4 regions of the Roseateles sp. PN1 genome follow, and region 3 is predicted to be linked to each of the others. Evidence: predicted binding sites of a transcription regulator. Region 3 holds the regulator's gene; each other region holds the start of a gene.
What was found. The regulator FNR, encoded in region 3, switches genes on or off when oxygen is low (the NO sensors DNR and NnrR bind a similar motif). The targets are predictions, from matches to a motif close to TTGATNNNNATCAA.
Positions count from the first base shown of each region.

Region 1: cobA (uroporphyrinogen-III C-methyltransferase) is a predicted target of FNR. The motif match lies at 2,763-2,776, and genes of this name have one in related genera.
Region 2: AABB87_RS18045 (OmpW/AlkL family protein) is a predicted target of FNR. The motif match lies at 2,574-2,587, and genes of this name have one in related genera.
Region 4: AABB87_RS02580 (oleate hydratase) is a predicted target of FNR. The motif match lies at 2,280-2,293, and genes of this name have one in related genera.

Region 1 is NZ_JBCARA010000015.1:46,015-50,323, reverse strand. It holds gene AABB87_RS20055 (nitric oxide reductase activation protein NorD) at 1-69, shown strand, start outside; gene AABB87_RS20050 (Crp/Fnr family transcriptional regulator) at 219-917, shown strand; gene AABB87_RS20045 (Crp/Fnr family transcriptional regulator) at 1,087-1,800, shown strand; gene cobA (uroporphyrinogen-III C-methyltransferase) at 1,785-2,687, opposite strand; gene AABB87_RS20035 (c-type cytochrome) at 2,811-3,209, shown strand; gene AABB87_RS20030 (cytochrome D1 domain-containing protein) at 3,233-4,309, shown strand, end outside.
Region 2 is NZ_JBCARA010000012.1:73,958-78,266, forward strand. It holds gene pepQ (Xaa-Pro dipeptidase) at 1-921, shown strand, start outside; gene AABB87_RS18035 (hypothetical protein) at 1,015-1,494, opposite strand; gene AABB87_RS18040 (hypothetical protein) at 1,619-1,771, opposite strand; gene AABB87_RS18045 (OmpW/AlkL family protein) at 1,834-2,451, opposite strand; gene AABB87_RS18050 (response regulator transcription factor) at 2,674-3,288, opposite strand; gene AABB87_RS18055 (sensor histidine kinase) at 3,285-4,309, opposite strand, start outside.
Region 3 is NZ_JBCARA010000002.1:498,048-502,356, reverse strand. It holds gene ccoG (cytochrome c oxidase accessory protein CcoG) at 1-1,378, shown strand, start outside; gene AABB87_RS04845 (hypothetical protein) at 1,431-1,694, shown strand; gene AABB87_RS04840 (hypothetical protein) at 1,696-2,043, shown strand; gene fnr (fumarate/nitrate reduction transcriptional regulator Fnr) at 2,170-2,904, opposite strand; gene hemN (oxygen-independent coproporphyrinogen III oxidase) at 3,128-4,309, shown strand, end outside.
Region 4 is NZ_JBCARA010000001.1:657,771-662,079, reverse strand. It holds gene AABB87_RS02585 (substrate-binding periplasmic protein) at 1-417, opposite strand, end outside; gene AABB87_RS02580 (oleate hydratase) at 560-2,155, opposite strand; gene AABB87_RS02575 (Crp/Fnr family transcriptional regulator) at 2,329-2,901, opposite strand; gene AABB87_RS02570 (rhodanese-like domain-containing protein) at 3,265-3,657, shown strand; gene AABB87_RS02565 (hypothetical protein) at 3,907-4,309, shown strand, end outside.

The sequences.
Region 1 (4,309 bases), on a different contig from region 3:
GCCCGCGTGGTGCGCCCGAGCGAGCTGCCCATACGGCTGGCGGGCATCTACGGGCAACTGACCCGCTGAGCGAGCAAAAGGCAAAGCGGCGGCGCCACTGCGTGGCTGTCACTTTGCTTGGCTCCTCGCCGCAGACTTAAGCAATATCAAGGCCGGGATTTTGGGCGCTCTCGACAATGCAGTCTCTGCACACGCCGCCATCACTAGGGAGACCCGCCATGGATATGCGCGCATTTGATTTACCCCGCTACCTCTCGGTGCTGCCCCTATTCACGGATTTGAGTGCAGCCGAACTGGCCCGCCTGGCAACGGGCTGCAGCTTGCGCCGCCTGGCGCGGGGCGACACCATTTTTCGGGTCGGACAGCCCTGCGAAGAGTTTCATGTGACGGTGACCGGGCAGGTCAAGCTCTTCGCCATCTCGCCGTCCGGGCAGGAGAAGGTGATCGAGTTGGTGGGCCCCGGCCACAGCTTTGCCGAGGCGCTGATGTTCACCGGCAAGCCCTACATCATCAATGCTCAAGCCTTGACTGACAGCCTGCTTTTGTCCGTGTCCAAGCAGGCCGTGCTGACTGAAATCGAGCAAGACAGCCGCTTTGCCTTGCGCATGCTGGCGGGTATTTCGCGCCGCTTGCATGGCCTCGTGCATGACGTGCAGGCCTATGCCCTGCATAGCGGTGTGCAGCGCGTGATCGGCTATTTGCTGCGGGATCAAGTGGCGGAAGACTGTGTGAATGGCGAAGTCATCACCGTGTCACTGCCGGTGAGCAAGGCGACCATCGCCTCCCGGCTCAGCCTTACCCCGGAGTATTTTTCGCGCGTGCTGCATGAGCTTGAGGCCGCCGGGCTGATCGAGGTGGACCGCCGCGACATCCGCATCCGCGATGCCTCAGCCCTAGCGAACTACACCGGGGTTTGATGGCGGTAGCTTCGAAACCATTGCCCATCGTTCGCTAGAACTAGGGTGGATAGTTCTGAAGAACTACTGCCCACAATGACTTGACGCACGTCAAGTTGACCGATTTGCAGCCGAACAGAATCGCGCTCGCAGCGCCTTCTTCCTTTCGCCCCGCAACGAGGTCAAACCCATGAGCAGCCCTTCGAATCACGTACCGCTTGAGATAACGCGTTACATCGCCGTGCAGCCACTTTTCCGCGGGATCAATGATGATGACCTTGCCCGCATCGTCGATCATGGCTGCAGCTTGGTGCGTGTTCCCCGCTGCCGCAATCTGTTCAGCGCCGGGGACATCTGTGACAGCCTGCACATCGTCATCACCGGCCGCATCAAAGTCTTCGCCCTGGCCGCCAATGGCAGCGAAAAGGTGCTGGAGCTGATCGGCCCGGGCCAAAGCCTGGGGGAGTCCGCCATCTTCAATGACCAGCGCCACGGCTTCAGCGCGCTGTCACTCAGTGATTCGCTCTTGCTGCGCATTCCGAAGGCCGCCTTGGTCGCGCAGATTGGCCGGGACCCCAATTTCTCGCTGCGCTTATTGGCCCAGGCCTCACAGCGCATCCAGAATTTGCTGCATGACGTGGAAAGCTATTGCCTGCACAGTGGTCTGCAAAGAGTGGTGGGCTTCTTACTGAAGGGGCAATCAGACGAGAGCTGCGCACCGGCCCGGCCCCATACCGTGTCGCTGCCGGTCAGCAAGGCCACGATCGCCTCGCGCCTGAGCCTGACGCCAGAGTACTTCTCCCGAGTGCTACGGGAGTTAGAGGACGAAGGCTTGATTCAAATCTCGCGGCGCGACATCCACATCTTGCAGCCCCGCGAGTTGGCCAGCTACACCTTGCAGTGACGCTCCGGCGAGCCGGCTGTGACCATTGCGGCCGCTTTCTTCAGCCCCGATGGCAGCTGGGCATCAGCTTGGTGCATCGCAGGGCTGAGCCTCTCATGCATGGCGGTCACCTCGCCAATCATCAGCAGAGTAGGGGACTTCAGGGCGTGGCTGCGGGCCAACTCTGGCAGCTCGGCCAAGCTGCCGCGGATGCAGCGCTGCTGCGGCAGGCTGGCGTTCTCAACCAGCGCGGCCGGGGTATCGGCAGGCAAGCCATGCAGAATCAGTTGGCGGCTGATCAGGGGCAGGCTGTTCAGCCCCATATAGATCACCACCGTTTGATGGGGGCGGGCCAGCATGGGCCAGTCCAGGGGCAGGGCTTCAGAGTCCGCATCATCTGTGTCCTTGGCGGCGCGAAGATGACCGGTGGCATAGATCAGGGTGCCGGCATGTGAGCGATGCGTCAGTGGAATGCCTGCTGCCGCGCCGGCCGCTTGTGCGGCGCTGATGCCGGGCACGGTTTCAAACTGAATGCCTGCCGCAGCCAGGGCCTCGGCCTCTTCGCCACCGCGGCCGAAGATATAGGGGTCCCCCCCTTTGAGTCGCAGCACGCGGCGTCCGCCGCGCACTAGCTTGATCATCAGTTCAATGATGCCTTCCTGGCTCAGGGCGTGTAGCCCGCACTTCTTGCCGACGAAGATCGTCTCCGCGGCGGGATTGACCAGGGCCATCACCTCGGCCGACACCAAATTGTCGTAGAGCACCAACTCCGCCTCAGCCAGCGCCCGCGCGGCCTTAAGGGTCAACAGTTCGGCGTCGCCGGGGCCGGCGCCGACCAAGGTCACTTGCGCCCAAGTCGGGCTGTTGCTGGGGCGGGAGAAGTGGCGGGGCTCGATACGTGGACTCATTTTTTGGGGCTCCGGCGCTGACACCTTGTTTGCGGTGCATGGCCTGATTGTGGAGAGCGTGGCTTCTCTTCGTCCTTGATGCAGTTCAAGGACAGTTGATGCCTCGCAGGGGAGCATGGCGGCATGTTGAATCGCAATGACCTGCTGCTGCTAACTGTGTTGCTCTACGGATTCGTAAGCCCCGGCGTGGCGGCGCAGCCTGCGCCAACAAGTCCGGTGCTTGCTGACAGCCAACCCAGCCCGGCCCGCCAGCAACAGCTGCGGCGCATGCTTGCGCATGATTGCGGCTCCTGCCACGGTCTGCGTCTGACCGGTGGCCTGGGGCCTGCCATTCACGCCGAGGCCATGCAGCAGCTGCCGCAGGCTGCTATTGCCGCCACGATTTACCACGGCAGGCCGGGAACGCCCATGCCCGCCTGGAAAAGCATGATCACTGCGGCAGAAGCCGATTGGCTGGCGGCCTATATGCAGCTGCCCCCAGCGCCAAAACAGGAGCTTGCTTCGCAAGAGCACAGGCCATGAACTTCGTCTCCATTTCCTCATTCATGTCTGTCCATCGCGCCCGTCGCATCAAGTTCGCAGGCGCCCGCGTGTTCGCCTTGCTCAGCCTGTGCGTCCCGCTCGCCGCCTGTGTCGCCACGCCTCCCGCGCCACCGCCGCCAACACCGCTTGCTGTCGGCACCGGCGATCTTGGCCTGGTGGTTGAACGCGCCAGTGGCAGCTTGCAGGTGGTCAACACCAGCCGCCGTGAGGTGCTGGGGGCTATCAAGGGGCTGGGCGACTTGTCGCATGCCTCCCTGGTCTACTCCCGCGACGGCGCCTACGCCTTTGTTTTTGGGCGCGATGGCGCGCTCAGCAAAGTGCATTTGCCCAGCCGCAGCTTGGTGGGCCGAATCCAGCAAAGCGGCAATTCGATTGGCGGAGCCATTTCTCAGGATGGCAGCCTGGTGGCCGCCCAGAACTATCAGCCGGGCGGCATCCGGGTGTTTGACAGCCAGACGCTGCGCCTGGTGGCCGATATACCGGCGGAGTACGAGCCCGGCAAGCTGTCCCGCGTCGTGGGCCTGGTTGAACTGCCGGGCCAGCGTTTCATGTACGCCTTGTTCGATGCCAATGAGATCTGGATCGCCGATCTCTCCGGCGTGGCCGCAGGCCAGGCGCCGCAGGTGCAGAAGTTCAAGAACGTTGGTCGGCAGCCCTATGACGCCCTCATCACACCGGATGGCCGCTACTACATCGCCGGCCTCTTCGGGGAAGACGGGCTGGTCAAGATCGACCTCTGGGCCGCGGAGCCCAAGGCCGAGCGCATCTTGGCCGGCTATGGCCGTGGCCAGGAGCCTTTGCCGGTGTTCAAGATGCCGCACTTGCGCGGCTGGGCCATTGCCGGCCGGCAGGCCTATCTACCGGCCATCGGCCGGCACGAGGTGCTGGTGGTGGACATTGACAGCTGGCAGGAGCTGGGCCGTATCCCGGTGGCCGGGCAGCCGGTCTTCGTGATGGCCCGGCCGGACGGGCGCCAGGTCTGGGTGAACTTCGCGGTGCCCGACTACAACCAGGTCCAGGTGATCGATACCCAGAGCCGGCAGGTCATTCAAACTCTGAGTCCCGGCAAGGCGGTGCTG
Region 2 (4,309 bases), on a different contig from region 3:
GCCCTGGACGGCGTGACGCCCAACAACCCGGCCGATCTGCTCAATATCCTGCACTATCAGCGCGCCAACAAAACCGGCTACGAGCTGGAGCAAATGCGCGCGGCCTCGCGCCGCGCTGTGCCGGCCCATCTGGCCGCCAAGGCCGCCTTCCTGGCCGGCGCCTCCGAGTTGGACATTCACCGCGCCTATTTGGCTGCCTGCGGCCACACCGACCGTGACTTGCCGTACACCAATATCGTGGCACTCAACGAGCATGGCGCGGTGCTGCACTACCAGTATCAAGAGGCGCAAGCCCCGGCCGAATCCCGCGCGCTGCTGATCGACGCTGGCGCTCAAGTCAACGGTTATGCCAGCGACATCACCCGCACCTGGAGCGCCGGTGATGCCATGTTCGACGCCTTGCTGGCGCGCATGGAAGCGGCCCAGCTGGCGCTGGTGGATGAGGTGCGCGCGGGCGTGGACTATCGCAGCATCCACCTCAGCACTCACGCCAAGGTGGCGGGCATTCTGCAGGACCTCGGCGTGGTCAAACTGAGCGTTGCTGAGCAGCTGGCGCAGGGCGTGACCTCCACCTTCTTCCCGCATGGCATCGGCCATCTGATCGGCCTGCAGGTGCACGATGTGGGCGGCTTCATGGCTGACGACAGCGGCACGCTGTCGCCCAAGCCCGAAGGCCATCCCTATCTGCGCCTGACCCGCACGCTGACGCCTGGCATGGTGGTCACCATCGAGCCTGGCCTCTACTTCATCCCGACCTTGCTGAACAAGCTCAAGGCCACGCCCGCGGCCGCCGCGGTGGATTGGAGTTTGGTGGCGCACCTGAGCCGCTTCGGTGGCGTGCGCATCGAGGACGATGTGGTCTGCCGTGCCGATGGCGGGCCGGAGAATCTGACGCGGGATGCGTTCGCGGCGCAGGCCTGATCAGCGGGCTTGGTTTCGGCTGCTTCGGCCGACCTGTGTTGTGACTTCAGCCAGCAGGCTTAGCAAAGCCGGCTAGCTGAAGTGCAGCGCTGACTAGCGCGTGCTTTGGTCGATGGCGCGATCCATCATGCGCTGACGTAAATCGTTATTGCTGTTCATATCCAGCACCTCGCGCAAGGCCGCCTTTTTGCCCGGCGCCGACGCGGCTCCGCCAGCTGATGCGGGCGTGCCCGTTGCACCCGCTTGGCGGCCGGGTTCGGCCACGGTGTTGACCGTGCCGCCCGACACATCGCCCTGCGCATAGCCTGCTGGGCAAGCCACATCGGTGTAGACCACCTCGCGGCCGCGCAGGCATTTGCGCATCACGCCTTGCGGCAGCGGCTTGGCGGCACCGGGCGGCGGCTTGACAGGTTCAGCAATCTCGCGGCGACTGCCGTTGTCGAATTGAATCGGGCGGGCCTTGCCGGCGCCGGGGTTGATCAAGTCGCGTACAAATTCGGTGTTTCTGACATGCCAGCCGGCGGCTAGGGTGAGCAAAGCAATAGCAATCCAGAGCAGGTAACGCAGGGGCATGGCGGGCAGCGAAAAATGGCTAAAAACAGGCTTGTGATTCTGCGGCACAAGTCCTGTTTTGGCCTCTCAATTTCGGCCCCTCCTTTGGGGGAGGGGTGGTGGTTTGCCTCGCTCGGCCCGCGGCTTACTTGGTCGTGATGGTGATGGGCATATTGGCGCTGGCCTGGCGGCCGGCCGAGTCCAGCACCCGGAAGCTCGGCGCATAGTTGCCGGTGACGGCGCCGGGACAGAGCAGCGCCAGAAATGAAAAAACCGCAGCCGAGGCTGCGGTTTTCAAATGGGGCAGAAGTTGAGCGCACGCTGTGGTGCGCGCAGGCTTCGGCTCAAGCCATTGTTTGCTTAGAAGCGGTAGCCGACGCCAACGCCGACCAGCAGGGGGTCAACCTTGAAGTCGCCAGCCTTGACGCCGTTGGCATAAACCTTGGTTCCGATCTGGACCTTCTTGACGTCCACGTTCAGGTACCAGTTCTTGGCGATCTGCACGTCAGCGCCAACTTGAACCGACAGGCCGAAGCTGTTGTTGTCGATCGAAGGATTCAGCTTGCCGGCGCCTTCCAGGCTGGCGTCGAACTTCACTTCAGAGAAGTTGGTGTAGTTCACGCCCAGGCCCACATAAGGACGGAAGGTGCCGGTGGGGATGAAGTGGTACTGCAGCGACAGGGTCGGGGGCAGGTGCTTCAGGGTACCAATCTTGGCGCCATTGGACTTCAGGTCATGGCCTTGCGGGTAGGTCAGGATCAGTTCGGCAGCGATATTGGGGGTGATGAAGTAGGTGATGTCAACTTCAGGGATGACCTTGTTGTTGACGCTCAGGCCCAGGCCGGTGGTGTCTTTGTTGGCCGAGTCGAGGTTGACGGCACGGGCACGAACCATCCAGTTGCCTTCTTGCTGGGCTTGGGCAGCGAAGGTGGTGCAGGCCAGGGCGATGACGGCGAGGGAAGTAGCGAGCTTGTTCATGTTTGCAAGGTTTCCTAGTGATGGGTTTGAGTCCCGATGACGCTATTGAAACGGCCTGCAAGGGGTTAACCCTTGATATTTCGCAAACTCAAAAACGCTGGTGCCTGTCTGACCGGACCTGTTTGAGCTAGCTCAAGAAAGCCTCTGGGCAGCTGCGGCGTTTGCGCAACTGTGGGCCACAGCGGGGCGGAACAGGCGTATGGGGAGAAGGCTCCGGCGCCCTCAGTCCTGCAGCCAGGCGTGCTGTTGCAACCAGCGACCCAGCTCGTTGTCATTGGCAAAGGCCAGCTTGGCGAAGAGATGGGCGCGGTGGCTCTCCACCGAGCGGGGGCTGCAGGGGGGATTGAGCAGCCGCGCAATTTCCTTGTTCGGTGTGCCCAGGGCCACATGGCGGGCCACTTCTCGCTCACGCGGGGTCAGCAGGGTCCAGCGGGCCAGTGCTTCGGCGCGCGCATGTGCGGCGTCCAGGGCCTGCGGCAGCTTGGCCAGCAACTCGGCGGTATTGGGCTTGACCACCCAGTCGAAAGCGCCCTTTTTGACCGCCTCGATGGCCATGGAAATCTCACCATGCCCGGACAAAAACAAGACGACCAGCGGGCTGCGCAAGGTCAGCAGGCGATCGAACACCTCCAGGCCGCTGATGCCCTGGCCCATGCGCAGGTCCAGAATCACACAGCCCGGTTGCAGCGGATTCAGCGCCTCCAGAAAGGCCTCGCCCGAGGCAAAAGCCTGCACCGGCTGGCCGCTGGCGAACAGCAGCATCATCAGGGAGCGGCGCACGGCTTCGTCGTCGTCCACCACGTAGAGGCAATGGCGGTGGCTGGCGAGATTCTTCATGAGGAGATGGGCAGGCTGAGGCTGAAACGGGCGCCGGGGGCGTCTATGCGATTGGCGGCGCTGAGCGCGCCGCCATGGGCTTCGGCAATGCTGCGGCAGATCTTCAAGCCCAGGCCCAAGCCATCGGGCTTGGTGCTGAAAAAGGGGTCGAAGAGCTGGCCCAGCAGTTCGGGCGCAATACCGGGGCCGCGGTCCAGAACCTGCAGTGTCATGGTCTGCCCTTCGACGCTGGCGGTGACTTCGATCTGGCGGCGTTCGGGCGGCAGATCCTGGCAGGCCTGCAGGGCGTTCATCAGCAGATTGATCATCAACTGTTCCAGCAGCAAAGGGTCACCGCGCACGGCCGGCAAGGCGTTCGGCAGCTGCAACTGCAGGCTGGCCTTGCGCAGGCGCAGCTCGGGCTCCAGCAGGGACTGCACGCGTTCAAGCAGGGCGGGCATGTCCACCGGCTCATGCACGCCGCCACGCTGGCGCACCAGGCCGCGCAAGCGCTTGACGATCTCGGCCGCGCGCTGCGCCTGGGCTACGATCTCGCCCAGGCTTTCGATCAGCAAGCCCTGGCTATTGGGCGAGGCTTGCTCCGCGAAAGCACGCGCCGCCAGGGCGAAGTTGGACAAGGCCATCAGCGGTTGGTTCAACTCATGCGCCAGGGTGGAGGCCATTTCGCCCAGGCCGGCCAAGCGGGCGCTGCGCTGCAGTTGAGCGTCTTGCAGGCGCTGGCGCTCCTCGGCTTGCTTCTGCGCGGTGATGTCCACCACCGAACTCATCCAGCCGCTGTGCTGGCCGGCGGCGTCAATCAAGGGCGCGGTGTAGACCATGGTGTAGACCTCATGGCCGTCCCGGTGGCGCACGCGGGACTCAAAGCCGTGTAGCGCGGCCTGGCCGCTCAGTGCGGCCTCGCTGTCGCGCCAGTGTTTGTCCAGATCGTCGGGATGCCAGTAAGGGTAGGGTGGCTTGGCACCCAGCAGTTCCTCGGCGCTGTAGCCCACCATTTCGCACAGGGCGGGGTTGACGTAGATGA
Region 3 (4,309 bases):
GATCTACCCGCGTTCGGTGACGGGCGTGTTTGCTCGTTGGCGTTGGGGCTTGGTCTGGTTCACCCAGTTGCTTTTCTACGGCCTGCCCTGGCTGCAGTGGAACGACCGGCAGGCGGTTTTGTTTGAGCTTGCCAGCCGGCGTTTCTACATCTTTGGCCTAGTGCTTTACCCGCAGGACTTTATTTACCTGACGGGTCTGCTCTTGATCTCGGCCTACGCCCTGTTCTTGTTCACTGCAGTGGCAGGGCGTTTGTGGTGCGGTTATGCCTGCCCACAGACGGTGTACACCGAGATCTTCATGTGGATCGAGAAGCAGTTCGAGGGTGATCGCCAAGCGCGCATGAAACTCGACGCTTCGCCCTGGAATTTCAACAAACTGTGGCGTAAGAGCGGCAAGCAACTGACCTGGATTGCGGTCGGCTTGTGGACCGGCTTCAGCTTTGTTGGCTACTTCACCCCCATCAAAGAACTGTGGGCTTCGGCCTTCACCTTGGGCTTTGGCCCCTGGGAATGGTTCTGGGTGCTGTTTTACGGTTTTGCCACCTACGGCAACGCAGGCTATATGCGCGAGCAGGTCTGCAAATACATGTGTCCTTATGCGCGCTTTCAAAGCGCCATGTTTGACAAAGACACCCTGATCATCAGCTACGACCAAGAGCGTGGCGAGCCGCGCGGTTCGCGTGGCAAGAAGGTCGATGCCAAGGCCGCCGGCCTGGGCTCATGCATCGACTGCACCTTGTGTGTGCAGGTTTGTCCCACCGGTATTGATATTCGCAAGGGCTTGCAATACGAGTGCATCGGCTGCGCCGCCTGCATCGATGTGTGCGATCAGGTGATGGACAAGATGAACTACCCGCGTGGGCTGGTTCGTTACGACACCCAGAATGGCTTGGCCCAGCACCTCAGCCCGGCGCAGAAGTTGCGCCGCATGTTCCGCCCGCGCGTCATCATTTACAGCGTGGTGCTGGTGACCCTGAGTACGGCTTTGCTGGCCAGCCTCTTGTTCTTGCGCAGCCCCGTCAAACTGGATGTGGTGCGTGACCGTGGCGTGCTGTCGCGCTTGGTGGAAGACGGCTATATCGAAAACCTCTACCGCCTGCAGATCATGAATGCGACCGAGGGCGCGCAGCAGTGCAGCCTCAGCGTCAAGGGCATGGAAGGCATTGCCTTGGGCAAGCCAGTGAGCTTGGTCTTGGCGCCTGCCGAAGCGCGCTGGGTGTCGGTGGCGGTGCGAATTCCGCCTGAGTCAGCGGCGCAAGCGGGTGTCGGTGCGCATCCCATCTCTTTTGCCTTGATGGGGCAGGCGGTTGACAAGGCGGGTGTTGCCAGCGGCAAGATCGAGATCAAGGAAAAATCGACCTTTGTCGTGCCGCGCTGAGCGCTAACGAATCATTTGAACAAGAAGTCCTTGCAGAGCAGGAGTTGACGCAATGAGTCAAGAAAACAAACGCACGACCGATTCCGCTAGCCCCTGGTGGCGTGAGAAGTTCATGTGGCTGGTGTGGGGTGGCCCGGGTGTGGTGGTGATCGCCAGCTTTGTGACCCTGTTCCTGGCCCTGCATTTCCCCGAGACGGTGCTGGATGAGTCCAAGGTGCAGACTACTTATGTGGGCAAGGCGTCCAAGGAAGCCGATCCAGCCTCCTTGGCGCCGGCCATGAAGGGCCGCAACCACGCTGCCACCGGCGCGCAATGAAATGAAGACCGAGCCCCGCAATCGTGTTGAGTCGGACGACGCCACCTTTGCGGTGGATTTGCCGCCGCCTACGTCCAGATTGGCGCGCTGGGCGATGGCAATCGCCTGGCCGGCCTTTGTGATGGCAGGGGTGACCGAGGGCTTGGTGTTTTCGGTGGTTGACCCCAGCGATTTGACCTGGTTCGGTGGCGAGCGCATGGAACTCTCCCGGCAGGCCGTCTACACGCTCAGCTTTCTGATTTTTTGGAGTGTCATCAGCTTGGCCTCTAGCATCAGCCTGATGCTGGCCACCTTGCCGGAGACGCCTGATGCACCCCAGGCTATTCACCCGCGGCGTTGGCCGCAGTAGGCTGCCGCAGGCCGCTCGCTCGGGCGGCGCTGAATGCCTGAATGAATAAAAGAAGGGCTGAGTACCACTCAGCCCTTCTTTCATTGTGCCGCTGGCGCGGCTCAGCCGCCCGCCGCCTGCCTCAGTTCAGCAAGTGCCGTTATTGACCAGCTTCTGCAGACCGGCTTGGTCGAGGATGCGCAAGTGGCGCTGCTTCACTTCCAGCAGGCCTTCTTCCTGGAACTTCGAGAAGGTCCGGCTGACCGTTTCCAGCTTCAGGCCCAGATAACTGCCGATTTCCTCGCGCGTCATGCGCAGCACCAAAGCGGCGGCCGAGAAGCCGCGCGCCTGCAGGCGCTGGGTCAGGTTTAGCAAGAAAGCCGCCAGGCGCTCTTCCGCCCGCATGCTGCCCAGCAAGAGCATCACGCCGTGATCGCGCACGATTTCGCGGCTCATGATCTTGTGGAACTGGCGCTGCAAATCGGTGAACTCACGCGACAGCTCTTCCAGCTGTTCGAAGGGAATCACGCAGACCTGCGAGTCTTCCAGCGCCACGGCGTCGCAGCTGTGGCGGTCGGTGCTGATGCCATCCAAGCCTAGCAATTCGCCCGCCATTTGAAAGCCGGTGACCTGGTCGCGGCCATCTTCTGAAGAGACACAGGTCTTGAAAAAACCGGTGCGCACCGCGTAAAGCGACTGAAAGGGGTCGCCGCTGCGAAACAAGGTGTCGCCGCGCGACACCTGGCGGCGCGTGGCCACCAACTCGTCTAACTGCTCGAGGTCACCCGACGACAAGCCAACGGGTAGGCAAAGCTCGCGCAAATTGCAACTGGAGCAGGCGACCTTGAGCGGTTCAATCTTGATAGGTACGGTGACGTTCATGGAGTGCATTATGGATGACGCATATCGCAGTGGGCAGGCGCCGTTGCCGGCATCTGTTCGGGGCAAGGCGGCGAATCGAACGTCTGCTCGCCGCCTATCGGCTTCGCCAAACATGATTTAGCTCAAGCCCAATGCGCAATGCATGCGATTGTTAGGGCAAAGAATGAGGCCAAACTTGATCTCGGTCAATCGCTTGTGTGGCGGGCTTGGCAATATGCGAGCCATGGTTTCTATCACCCAGCCCCAAGTCCTGTCAGGCAAAGACTCCGCCGTGAGCATCATCAACGAAGACCTGTTGCGCCGCTTCGATGTGTCCGGGCCACGCTACACCTCGTACCCGACCGCGGATCGCTTTGTTGAGGCCTTCACCGCCGAAAACTACGCGCAGGCTTTGGTGCAACGGGCCACAGGCTCGCAGATCGGCGGCGCTGCGCCCTTGTCGATCTATGTGCACATTCCGTTTTGTGAATCGGTGTGCTACTACTGTGCCTGCAACAAGGTCATTACCAAGCATCACGATAAAGCCGCTGAATACCTGCAGGCTTTGATCACCGAGATGGACTTGACGCTGGCGCATCTGGGGCGCGGCGCCGGGGTGTCTCAGCTGCATCTGGGTGGCGGCTCGCCGACCTTCTTCAGCGATGAAGAGTTGACGGGCCTGGTGCAGGCCTTGCGTGAACGCTTCCGCATCGTTGCTGGTGCCGAGATGGCCATCGAGGTGGATCCGCGCACGGTCAATGTGGATCGCCTCAAGCATCTGCGCAGCCTGGGTTTCAATCGCTTGAGTTTCGGCGTGCAAGACTTTGACCCGCATGTTCAAAAGGCGGTGCATCGCCAGCAGAGCTTTGCCAGCGTCGAGGCCTTGATGACGGCAGCGCGCGAGCTGGGTTTTGAGTCCACCAATGTTGATCTGATCTACGGCCTGCCGCTGCAAACGCCTGAGTCTTTTGCGCGCACCATCGAACAAGTGGGTGCCTTGAAGCCGGATCGCATCGCGCTTTACGGCTACGCTCATTTGCCGCAGCGCTTCAAACCGCAACGCCGTATCGACGAAGCCCAACTGCCGCCGGGTGCCGCCAAGGTGGCGATGTTGCATGGCGCGATTGAAGGCTTCATGACGCATGGCTACAGCTATATTGGCATGGATCATTTCGCCTTGGCGAATGACTCTTTGGCTGTGGCCAAGCGCCAGGGCCGCCTGCATCGCAATTTCCAGGGCTACAGCACCCAGCCGGACTGTGACCTGATTGCTTTGGGTGTGTCGGCGATCGGCCGCGTTGGTGCCAATTACAGCCAGAACGTCAAGACGCTGGAGGCTTATTACGACATGCTGCGCCAGGGTCAGTTGCCCATCGAACGCGGCTTGGCCTTGACTCGTGACGACATCGTCCGCCGCGCCGTCATC
Region 4 (4,309 bases), on a different contig from region 3:
TAACGCCTCCAGGCTGCGGATCTGGGCGAAGCGTTGCTGCTCCGCCTTGCGCACTAGCAATAAGCGCCAGCCCATCAGCCCCCGATCCAAGGGGAAGCGCAGCGGCAGCAAATCGCGTTCGCGCTCCGCGCTGGTCATGCTCCAAAGAATATTCAGCGGCCCCTCGCCCGCACTCAGCTGCCGGATCGCCCGCCCCTGGCCCACAGGCTGCAGCACCGGCTTGAGTTGGTAGCCGACCCCGCAATGCTCAACCGCCAGCTTCAAGACCTCGATGCAGTAGTGCCGGAACGAATCTTCCTGACCACCGAACACCGGGTAGCTGATTTGCCGCAACTCAGCTGCCGAGCCCGCCACCGCCGAATGCGAGGGCAGAACGGCCGGCGAAGCCAGGCTGATCAGAAGGGTGCGTCGGTCCATCGTTCCCACAAGCTGACAGAGCTGCGTACATTGTGCGGCCAGGCGCAGGCCCTGTCATCAGGGCCAGGGAGTTCCGGCCGTTGATGAACGGAGCAGCTGGCGCCACAAGGGCGTGCAGGCCATATCGGCCCGCGTCACTCGATTACTTGAAAGCCTTCAGCAAAGCCTCAAACTTGGTCTTCACCGAATGGTCATGCGGGATGATGGCCGGCACCGCGCGGTCCACCTTCAGCAGCTCGTACACCGCCATCTGCGCGGCACGCACCGAGTACTCGACGGTGAACACCACGTCGTCGGCGATCTCCACGAACTGGCTGATGAAGGCCAGATTCTTCGAGCTCTTGGGCACCGGCAGGGGCCGATCGCTCAGCGCGCGCGGCATGAACATGCTGGTGATGTAGGGCATGTGGCAAGGGATGCAGTTGGCATGCGCCACGGCATCCAAGTCGAAGCGCAGATGGCCGCAAAGCTCGCGCAGAATCTCTTCACCGGTGCATTCGGCCATGGGCTTGGCAACGAAATTGCCGATGCGATCGGGGAACAAGGCATAACCCCAGAACACCTGCACATCGGCTGGCTGATTGGCAAAGTGCGGCTGATGCGCCAGCACGATGGACATCAGCCAGTTCGAGTCCTTGAAGGTCACCAGGCCGCCTGTCCCCGGCTCATTGCCGCTGAAGGCGCGCATCTTGTCAAAGAACACCGTGTCCTTGAGGGTAACGGTGAAGGAGTTCCACATCGACTCGGCAATGCTGCTGTTGAAGGCAGCTGGGTTGCCAAACTCGGGGCGATCCTTGGCCAGCTTTTCCCACAGGGTCCAGCCGCCGCTGTCGCGCTTGCTCAAGGCAGGCGGCGCGCTGTGCATGGAGCCCAGGCTGGAGGCATCGGTCATGGAGGCGTTCTGGAAGAACACCAGATCATCGGCGCCCACCTCGACACGTTCCGTGGCGCCCGCGCGCTTCAGCTGAATGGCAGTCACCACGAACTTGCCACCCTCTTCGCGGTGCTCCAGGTCGGTCGCCTTGGCATCCATCACGAACTGCACACCCTGGGCTTGCAACCAGGCCTGCAAGGGGCGCACAAAAGAGTCGTACTGGTTGTAGACGGTGCGCTTGACGCCGCCCAGCGTCTCGATGCGCGAGAACTCCAGCATGAAGCGATGCAGATAGCGCTTGAATTCAACGGCGCTGTGCCAGGGCTGGAAGGCGAAAGTGGTGGCCCACATGAACCAGAACTCGGTCTCGAAGAAGGCAGGCGAGAGCCAGTCGGTAATGGTCGAAGTGCCCAACTCTTCTTCGCTGGCATTGCTCAGGCGCAGCAGCTCCACCCGGTCGTGCATGGAGAAGCCCATGGATTCGACCGGCATCTTGGCGCGCTGGCGATTGACCAGGCGAGCCATCGAATGCGCCTTGTACTTCTCATTGAAGGCCAGGGTTTCGTCAAACACGCTTTGGCCGGCATGCTCCAGTGAAGGGATGGTCTTGAACAGATCCCAGGTGCACTCGTAGTTGTCGGTGGTCAGCATGCGGCCGCCACGCAGCGAGTAGCCGCGCTCGGCGTCGCCGGCGCCATCCAGGCTGCCGCCCATCAGCGGGGCGGCTTCAAAAATGGTGATGTTGGCGCCGGGCACTTTGGCGTCCCGAATCATGAAGGCCGCGGCGGCCATGGAGCCGATGCCGCCGCCCAGCAAAAAGGCTTTGACTGAGGAGGGGGCGCGATTGGATGCAGAGGTCAGCATGGTGAGTTGGATTGATCAGCGAAGAAGAAGCCGCAAAACTCGGCGAAAGCCCAGTTCACGCAATTCGATGCATTGCGAAACAGGGAAAGTGCCGCCAGCTTCGTCGCTGCGAGCCGCGCTTCAAATGATCCAAATCAATCGGCAAATTTCAGCCGCAGCGCACTTGCGCTAGATCAAGCCCGCAGGCGTTTGCGGATCCGGCTCAATGCTTCGGGCGTAACGCCCAAATAGTGCGCCATATCGCGCTGCTGAATGCGCTCTGCAATGGCAGGGTAGCTGCTCAAAAAGGATTGATAGCGCTCCTCGGGGCGCATGGTCAGCAGTTCACGCTCGCGCTGCTCTTTGCGCACGATATGCCGCTCCAGCAATTGCAGCACCGCCCCCTGCCACACGGCGTGGCGCAGCATCAGGCGGCGCAGGCTGGCGTAGTCCAGCTGCTCCAGCAGGCAGTCCTCCAGGGCGATGGCCGAATAGTCCGTCTTGCGGCCGGCCACCAGCACATTCGGGCAGGCAAAGAAATCACCCTCGCCGATGAAGGACTTGATCCACTCCTCGCCTTGCTCGTTGATATAGCTGAGCTTGACCATGCCTTGGCGCAGCACGTAGACGAAGGGCTGCCACTCGCCCTCGGCAAAGATGTCGGCGCCTTTCTTGTACTGGCCCAGGCGATAGGCGGGGGCAAGTTGCTCCCAGTCGGGCAGCGGCGCCGCAGCGGCTTGTTCAAAAAGAAGTCGGGTCTGATGCATGAAGCGGGGGAAAAAGAATGCGCCGGAGGTTTGGCCTGGCCGGTCAATACCGGCACCCAACGCGGCCCAAAGCCGCAAAGATCCGCCAAGGGCGAAGACGTTCCAAACGCTCCGCTTGGGCTTGGCCCTCCGCCCTTCAGTATCGCGCAGGGTGCTGATTGAGGTACCCGAACTCGCTGGAGCAAAGCAAGCTCAGATCGTCCTTGGCCCAGCTGATCCCCTCCGGACTGAGAAAAATTCTGCGGTGGCCCCACCGTGCAAAAGTGGCTCGCCAGGCGCTGCAGTCTGCAGTAAAAAGCAGGTGTCGCGTACAGCAGCGCCCGGCCGGGCCGCACAGCGAAACGCCACGAAGGAGACTTGACCATGAACTGGAATATGAGTTTGCTGCCCGTGGAGGCCTACCCCTCGACCCCGCAGGTGCACGAGCATGCGCCGGATCACGCCGCTGCCGCGCTGGATCAAGCGGCGCCAAGCCTGCCGCAGGATGCCTTGCTGATCGATGTGCGCAGCTACGCCGAGTTCATGGCCGGGCACCTGCCCGGCGCGCATTGCCTGCCCATGCCGCGCCTGGAAGAGCAGATCCGCCTGCTGGCCACCGATGCCCAAACGCCGCTGATCGTCTATTGCGCCACCGGCGCGCGCGCCGAGTTGGCCCTGGGCTTGTTGCAACGCCTGGGCTACCGCCAAGCCCATTACGGCGGCAGCGCCGTCGACCTGGCCAAACAGTTGCATACGCGCTTGCAGCCTGGCATGTAGAACCAAAAGCCCTCCCGCTGGCCTAGCGGTGAATGAGGCCATTGCACACCCGGCTGGGGGCTTATTCCAAAGCTTGCGGCCGGTGGTGCCACTGCCCTGCGAAACTGCCGCAGGTCCCCAGCGCAAGCGCTTAGTCGCTAGGGTTTTCACCTTCCCTGATTCATGGGGGGCTATGCGCATTCAGTCACGGAAAGCCTATGCTTGCCTCCCAAAGGAGGGGCCATGTGCTGCTCATCTGCATGCCGTGACTTGGGAGTTTGGCGCTTCGCGCTGACGGCCGGCCTTGCTGGTTTGCTGTCGGCCTGCGGTGGCGCGGCGGACGAAGCGGCTGCAGCGGCGGAGCGGGCTCAGCTCGCAGCGATGCGCCAGGCCGAGGAGGCTGCCGCCAAACCCCTGGCCTTGACGGCTCTGCCCCAGTTGCACCAATGCCTCGGTGAACTCAGCCGCAAGCTCAAGGCCGCCGCGCCCGAAGGGGACATCAATCTGGCCTGCCTCGCGGGCAGCTACCAAGGGCAAACCGCGAGGGGCGAGGACTGCCTGCTGCGCATCAATGCCGGCCAGCGGAGTTTCAACTACCGGGCCGGCCAGCGTGAGGTGCAGATTCTTTGGGCCACGGTCACGCAGACGGCTGATGGCAAGCCCGTGCACAACC